DNA from 2 places in the Psychromonas sp. psych-6C06 genome. Region 2 is predicted to be linked to the other one. Evidence: predicted binding sites of a transcription regulator. Region 2 holds the regulator's gene; the other holds the start of a gene.
What was found. The regulator ArgR, encoded in region 2, controls arginine synthesis, uptake and breakdown. The targets are predictions, from matches to a motif close to ANTGAATANNTATTCANT.
Positions count from the first base shown of each region.

Region 1: the regulator ArgR is predicted to act here: its motif matches at 1,768-1,785, upstream of CW745_RS16230 (oxaloacetate decarboxylase subunit gamma).

Region 1 is NZ_PIZM01000019.1:25,856-29,706, reverse strand. Features, by position in the region: gene CW745_RS16260 (aspartate kinase) at 1-327, shown strand, start outside; gene csrA (carbon storage regulator CsrA) at 428-604, shown strand; tRNA gene CW745_RS16250 (tRNA-Ser) at 858-950, shown strand; tRNA gene CW745_RS16245 (tRNA-Arg) at 970-1,046, shown strand; tRNA gene CW745_RS16240 (tRNA-Arg) at 1,109-1,185, shown strand; tRNA gene CW745_RS16235 (tRNA-Arg) at 1,267-1,343, shown strand; gene CW745_RS16230 (oxaloacetate decarboxylase subunit gamma) at 1,843-2,103, shown strand; gene oadA (sodium-extruding oxaloacetate decarboxylase subunit alpha) at 2,136-3,851, shown strand, end outside.
Region 2 is NZ_PIZM01000005.1:11,309-15,159, forward strand. Features, by position in the region: gene CW745_RS07880 (transglycosylase SLT domain-containing protein) at 1-346, shown strand, start outside; gene CW745_RS07885 (type IV pilin protein) at 358-735, opposite strand; gene CW745_RS07890 (GspH/FimT family pseudopilin) at 1,129-1,635, shown strand; gene argR (transcriptional regulator ArgR) at 1,694-2,146, opposite strand; gene CW745_RS07900 (transporter substrate-binding domain-containing protein) at 2,313-3,083, shown strand; gene mdh (malate dehydrogenase) at 3,355-3,851, shown strand, end outside.

The DNA of each region.
Region 1 (3,851 bases), on a different contig from region 2:
ACAGATTTTACTTTTACTGTTCATCGTGATGATTATCAGCAAGCCAAAGCATTACTGGAAACGGTATGTGCGGAGTTAAAAGCGGAAACTGTACAAGGTAATGAGGAAATTGCAAAAGTATCTATTGTTGGTGTTGGTATGTGGAATCACCCTGGTGTTGCTAAAACAATGTTTGAAACATTAGGCGAAGAAGGTATAAACATTCATCAAATAGCGACATCTGAAATTAAAATTTCAGTTTTAGTTGATAGTAAGTATTTAGAGTTAGCAGTGCGTGCATTACATAAGGCATTTGAGCTAGCAACAGAGCCTACAGAAGAAAAATAACACTTAATCTCTCATTCCGTAAAAAAGATATGAATTATTTTTACCGTTAGTTCATAATAAAAGCGCAACTGGGAAAAACTAATAATAATAGGAGCAGGACATGCTAATTTTAACTCGTCGAGTTGGTGAAACTCTGATGATCGGCGATAACGTAACCGTTACCGTATTGGGCGTAAAAGGAAATCAGGTACGTGTAGGTGTGAATGCACCTAAAGAAGTATCTGTTCACCGTGAAGAAATTTATATGCGTATCCAAGCAGAAAAAGATAACAAGTAATTGTTAGCGATTACATAAAGGGCCTAAGGGCTCTTTTTTTTGATCTGCTAAAAAATATTTGCCTGTATTTCTGATCGCCTCAGTGCTTTGAGCTAGTTGTAAAAATACATTGTGAACAATTTTAGAGATTAAAAAAGGTGATTTTGTTCATAAAATAGAACCTTTGTTGATTTAGTGAGCAAACAGGAGTAACTCTTTAAAAAAAGTTTGACTTGTTTTCATAAGACAGTATTATGAGCGCCAACAAGACGACGGAGAGGTGGCCGAGTGGCCGAAGGCGCTCCCCTGCTAAGGGAGTAACGAGTTTATAGCTTGTTCGAGGGTTCGAATCCCTCCTTCTCCGCCATTTTGTATAGATTCTTAAAGCGGGTGTAGCTCAGCTGGATAGAGTACCTGGCTACGAACCAGGCGGTCAGGGGTTCGAATCCCTTCACCCGCACCATATTTCTATTTGCACGAAATGGTGATTTTTGAATCGAAATGAAAACATAAAAGAATATCGCGGCGGGTGTAGCTCAGCTGGATAGAGTACCTGGCTACGAACCAGGCGGTCAGGGGTTCGAATCCCTTCACCCGCACCATTCTTTTTTAAAGGCTTACTTAGGTAAGTTTTTTTGTTTTTAGAGCTTTGAAAATATTGTTCCTCAATATTTTGCATCTATGCGGGTGTAGCTCAGCTGGATAGAGTACCTGGCTACGAACCAGGCGGTCAGGGGTTCGAATCCCTTCACCCGCACCATCTTATTTTTTTAATACCTTCCTTATCTTTAAAATAATAATGTTATTACAATGTTAAATTTATGTGCATAAATATTTATTTTTTATGAATAAAATTTCATTGTGAATCTTCGTGTTTTTGGGAGTTAGATCAATATTGAAATTGTCGATTACTGACCTGTTTTTTGCATAACTATTCTTTCATCCTTCTCTAACACCCGTGTTACTTAGCTAGACCATAAAATACAGGGAAGCTTGCCAGCAAAGTGCACCTGCTTCCAATTTTATCCGGAAACTATTATAATGTGTCGTTTTGGAAATGTTGTTTAATTTTTTTTCCTACTTTTTCAACCGTAGGATAATTAAATAAACACATTGTTTCTGCTTTTAGCGTCGTTTCTTTTGATGATTATTCATCGTTTATAGGGCGTTAAATGCAATCTCAGTTTGAATAATTATTCACTTATTGAGATTGTTTCTAAAAGGGCACTCTTCTATAGTGCAAAAAAAGGATAACAAGTATGGATATTAATGAGTCGTTATTTCAAGCAATAACACTTTTTGGATTAGGGATGGCATTTGTTTTTTCATTTCTAGGGTTATTACTGATTGCCGTTAAACTGATGGCAAAATTTATACCTGCAGATGCACCCGTTATTAGTCAACGTGCAAAAAATAATAAAGTAGCGCCCGCTACGACTTCAAAATCTGAAATCAATCCACAAGTAATCGCGGCGATTACCAGTGCTGTGCAGCAATATCGTAAAGCTGAACTCGCATAATGGAAAACCAAAATATGAAGGAGCAAGTGAATATGTCTAAGCCACTGGCGATCACCGAAGTTGTACTTCGTGACGCACATCAATCACTGTTTGCAACACGCATGCGTATCGACGATATGCTACCGATTGCAGAAAAATTAGATAAAATTGGTTACTGGTCTTTAGAAACATGGGGTGGTGCTACATTTGATGCTTGTATCCGTTACCTTGGCGAAGATCCATGGGATCGCATTCGAGCACTGAAAGGGGCAATGCCAAATACGCCTCAACAGATGTTGTTGCGTGGTCAAAACCTATTAGGCTACCGTCATTATGCTGATGATGTAGTAGAAAAATTTGTTGAGCGTGCTCATACCAATGGTGTTGATGTATTCCGTATCTTTGATGCAATGAATGATGTTCGTAACTTTGAAACTGCGATTAAATCTGCAGTAAAAGTGGGCGCGCATGCACAGGGCACAATCTCTTACACAACAAGTTCAGTGCATAGCATTGATGGTTGGGTTGATATGGCTAAGCGTCTTGAAGATATGGGCTCACACTCTATCTGTATTAAAGATATGGCTGGATTGTTAAAACCTTACGAAGCACACGAGCTAATTACTAAAATTAAAGCGGCTACCGATATTCCATTGGCACTGCATTGCCATGCAACAACTGGCTTAAGCCTTGCGACACAGCAAAAAGCGATCGATGCAGGTATCGATATTGTCGATTCCGCAATCTCTTCAATGAGTATGACTTACGGACATTCACCAACAGAAACATTAGTTTCTATTGTTGAAGGGACTGAGCGAGATACTGGCCTTGCGTTACCGCAGCTTGCAGATATCTCTGCTTACTTCCGTGAAGTACGTAAAAAGTATGTGAAGTTTGAAGGTGAATTGAAAGGCGTTGATCCACGTATTCTTATCGCACAAGTACCGGGTGGCATGTTAACTAACATGGAAAGCCAGCTTAAACAGCAAGGTGCTGCTGATAAAATGGATGCTGTATTACAAGAGATCCCGCGAGTTCGTGAAGATCTTGGTTTTATTCCTTTAGTAACACCAACATCACAAATTGTTGGTACCCAGGCTGTAATTAACGTACTAATGGGTGAACGTTACAAAAACATCACTAAAGAAACTGCGGGTGTGTTAAAAGGTGAATATGGTGCAACACCAGCACCCGTTAATGCTGAGCTACAAGCAAAAGTCTTAGAAGGTGGTGAGGCGATTACTTGTCGTCCTGCAGACAATATTCCTGCAGAGATGCAAGCGATTCAAGATGACTTTAAAAAGCTAGCCACAGAAAAAGGGATTAAAGTTGCAGATCAAGAAATTGATGATGCCCTTATTTATGCTTTATTCCCAGAGATTGGTCTTAAGTTCCTAGAGAACCGTAATAACCCTGATGCCTTTGAACCAGTTCCGAGTGCTGATGATATGGCGGTTGCAAGTGAGTCTAAACCATCTGAGCCTAAAACTTACTCTGTTGCTGTCGATGGACAGGTATTTAACGTCCAAGTTGGCCCTGAAGGAAGTATTGATGGTATTACACCTGCAGGCGCTGCAACAACCCCGTTAACCGCTGTTAGTGAGGCACCTGCCGCACCTACAGGTGAGGGTGAAGATGTGCCAGCACCTTTAGCGGGTAATATTTTTAAAGTATTAGTCGCAGAAGGCGAGCAAGTAAACGAAGGTGATGTATTACTTGTGATGGAAGCGATGAAAATGGAAACAGAGATCCGCGCACCAAAATCAGGT
Region 2 (3,851 bases):
AATAGGGTTAAAAGAATATAAGAAGAAAGCACAGTTAACCGAAAGCGAGATTAATGTTGCATTAGGAACTGCGTATTTTGATAGTTTATTGAAACGGTATAAGGGCAATCGTATTCTTGCAACTGCTGCTTATAATGCCGGCCCAAATCGTGTTGATCGTTGGAAAAAAAATAAAAAAGGCAGAGATAATAAAGCGCTTAGTATGGATAGTTGGGTTGAAACGATTCCCTATAAAGAAACACGAAGATACGTTAAAAATGTTCTTGCTTACAATGTGATATATCAGCATATACAACAGCAGCCGATGGAGTTTTTTAATGAGAAGGAGCTTGGGGCGACCTACTAAACAATACTATTTTACCAGCAACTTGCTGGTGTTTGATTACTATCTTGGTCAATTGTTAATGTAGTACAACCTGTATCACTAAGTTGCAGTCCCTTCGCAACCGCTTGCATTGAGTAGGTGGTTGTGCCGGCAGAGGTAACGGTAAAGGTATAATAATCACTATTAGCCATTCCTAGTGCTGATTCATCATCAGAGTAATTGGGGTTTAATATATGCAAGCTAGTTTGTTTTAGTTGCGCTTTAATAAGCTCGGTTTTTGCATCACCACGGCGCGCTTCTAACATATAGTTTTGATATGACGGATAAGCAATACTGCCAAGAATCCCCATAATCGCAATGACAATTAATAGTTCAATTAATGTAAAACCGGTCAGCGTGATCTTATCCATTTCATTTACCTTATAGCTTATTTGACTATTATGATATTCACTGAGTGTAGATCTTTATTCCTTAACGCACCTCATTTATTTATGCCTTAAGCTAAACTTAAACCCCAGAGGCAAGTTATAGATTGTATATAAATTATTCTATGTGTATTAATGCATACAATAATCAACTATTCACTATTCTTTTACCTCGCTTACGATTTATAGCAAATCCACTAAATAACTAATCAATCTTACTGGTTAAAAGAAGCTATTTCAGCGTTAAAAATTTCGTAAAGGGAACAACCATTTGCATCAATTTTCGCCTTGAACTAACTCCTTTTTCCTACGTAACATTTGATCACTATATTAACGGAATTGGTATTATTTCCGCCAGTTGGGACAAAGGAGGCTAAGTTGCTCAATCTATTTATAAAAGGGTTCTCATTGATAGAGATGTTGGTAGCGATATTTGTGGTCGCTATTATTCTAACTATTGGTATGCCTTCATTTAAAGCGATGCTTGATGGGAATAGGCTAAAAGGTGGTAGTGACGCGCTTTATTTTATGCTTAGCCTAACCAAAACAGAGTCTATTAAGCGTAACAAAAATGTGTTTTTAAAAATAACCTCTGGTACGAATTGGTGTATTGGCGTTAACGAAGAGGATGCAAATTGTGATTGTAATACCAGCCCTTTCACCTGCGATGTCGCAGTGATTAATGCCAGCCAATATGAAGGGTTAACATTAAGCTCAACTTATGTTTCTCCTTTTTTCGACCGCGTAAGAGGGGGATTTAATGAGCCTGATAAATTGTTTACGCTTGAGTCTGATAGCAATACATCGGTTCAAATTCGCATTAATTTGCTCGGAGCTGTTCGCATGTGTGGTGTGGATGGGGTATTAGATTTATACCATTGTTAACTAATCGTTTTCCCCTATTACTACTTTAAGAGGGGGGGGGGTAATGGGGGGCTTGCGCTTAATTAAAAAGTTGTTTAATGACCTTCAATGTTTTATCCATTTGTTGACAGTCTGTAGGGGTAATAAATATAGTATCATCGCCGGCAATAGTCCCTAAGATCCCTTCTGTTTTACCGATAGAATCAAGTAAACGAGCAATCAGTTGTGCCGCTCCAGGGCTAGTCCTAAGAACAATAAGGCTATCATTACAATCAATATCAACGACTAAGTTTTTTAATGGGCTACTCGTTGTAGGGATGCCTAATTCGGCAGGTAAGCAATACACCATCTCACGTTTCGCATTACGAGTGCGTACTGCACCTGACTTACTCAACATGCGTGATACTTTAGACTGGTTAATATTATGAAACCCTGCTTCTTGTAATGCGTCAACTATCTCACCTTGCGAGCTAAGGCGTTCTTTTTTTAGTAACGTTTTGAAGAAATCCATTAATTCAGTTGATTGTTTCATGTAATATAACTCTGTAATGTATTTATGCGTATCATAATTAATATTATGCCATTTACAATAGATTATTTTGCAAAATAAGTGCATAACTATTCATTTATTTTCTAAATCGATTTAATTCTTACATTATTATGATGGTTAACGGTTTTTTAGTATTGGATATATGGATATGACCTATTTTTCTCGAACGTGTGGCTTATTGTGCTTTCTCTTTTTTTCAGGCTCTGTATTCTCGCTAGATATTAGTAAAAATATGCCTGTTAATTTTGTCACCGAAGCTAACTATTATCCCTTTGAATACCTTGATGAGTTAAAGCAGATCCAAGGCTTTGATATTGATATTGCTAATGCCGTCTGCCTAAAAGCTAATTTATCTTGTAAGTTTTATAATCAAAGCTTTGATAGCTTACTATTGACCTTACAATTTGGTCGATTTGATGCAGTGATTGCCGCCCTTGATATAACAGAATCCAGAAAAGAGAAAGTAGACTTCTCAAATAGTTATTATAGATTCCCTCCTGTTTTTGTTAGTACCACTAATAGTAAAGAGGCATTTTCTATTGTTGGGAAGTTTATCGGTGTGCAATCTGATTCATCTAACCACCATTACTTAATAAAGCATGCTAAAAAAAATAGCTTTATTATCTCTTATCTTTCTTCAACTAAAGCTTTTTCAGACTTGCGAAATGGAAAAATAGATGTGGTTTTTGCTGATCACGCAGTCGTAGATGATTTTCTCTCTAAGCGTCAAAATAACGACAAGTTTTCAGTGATGCAAACTGAAGATGTGTTCTTGGATAAGTTTTCGGCAGGTTATGGCATAGCTGTAAAAAAAGGCAATATGGCATTATTAGAGCGTATTAATTATGGCTTGGCGAAAATAAAAGAAGATGGCACTTATCAAACAATTTATGATCGCTACTTTGAGAGTAATAAGTAAATTAATAACAGAAAAATAACACTATTATTGAAATGTTATTTACTTCAATTTCTGGAAGTTAATTGTTTGAAATTATAGTGAATTAGCTATTTAACGTCGCCATTTAATAAATCTAATATCTTTAACTGCCGACAAGTCGATCTTAGTCATACAAATTATCCATTACACTCAACATCGCTCACAATTATTTAACATTTTTTACACAAACTTTTAATTTGGATTAAGCTGATTTTGTGTCCTTAAATGTTAAATAACTATTTCGGAGTGTGTTATGAAAGTTGCAGTACTTGGTGCCGCTGGCGGTATTGGTCAAGCCCTAGCTTTATTATTAAAATTAGACCTTCCAGAAAATTCAGAGTTATCCCTTTATGATGTTGCACCTGTAACTCCAGGTGTTGCAAAAGACCTTAGCCATATACCTACTAGTGTAAAAGTGACAGGTTTTGGCGGCGATGATGCAAGCCCAGCATTAGAAGGTGCTGATGTTGTACTTATTTCAGCCGGTGTTGCGCGTAAACCCGGTATGGATCGCAGTGATTTATTTAACATTAATGCCGGCATAATTAAAACGCTGGTGGGTACTGTTGCTAAAGTTTCGCCTGAAGCATGTATTTGTATTATTACTAATCCAGTTAATACGACGGTTGCTATTGCTGCAGAAGTATTAAAAGCCGCGGGTGTTTATAATAAAAATAAATTATTTGGAATTACAACTTTAGATGTTATTCGTGCTGAAGAGTTTATTGCTGACTTGAAAGGTTTACCTGC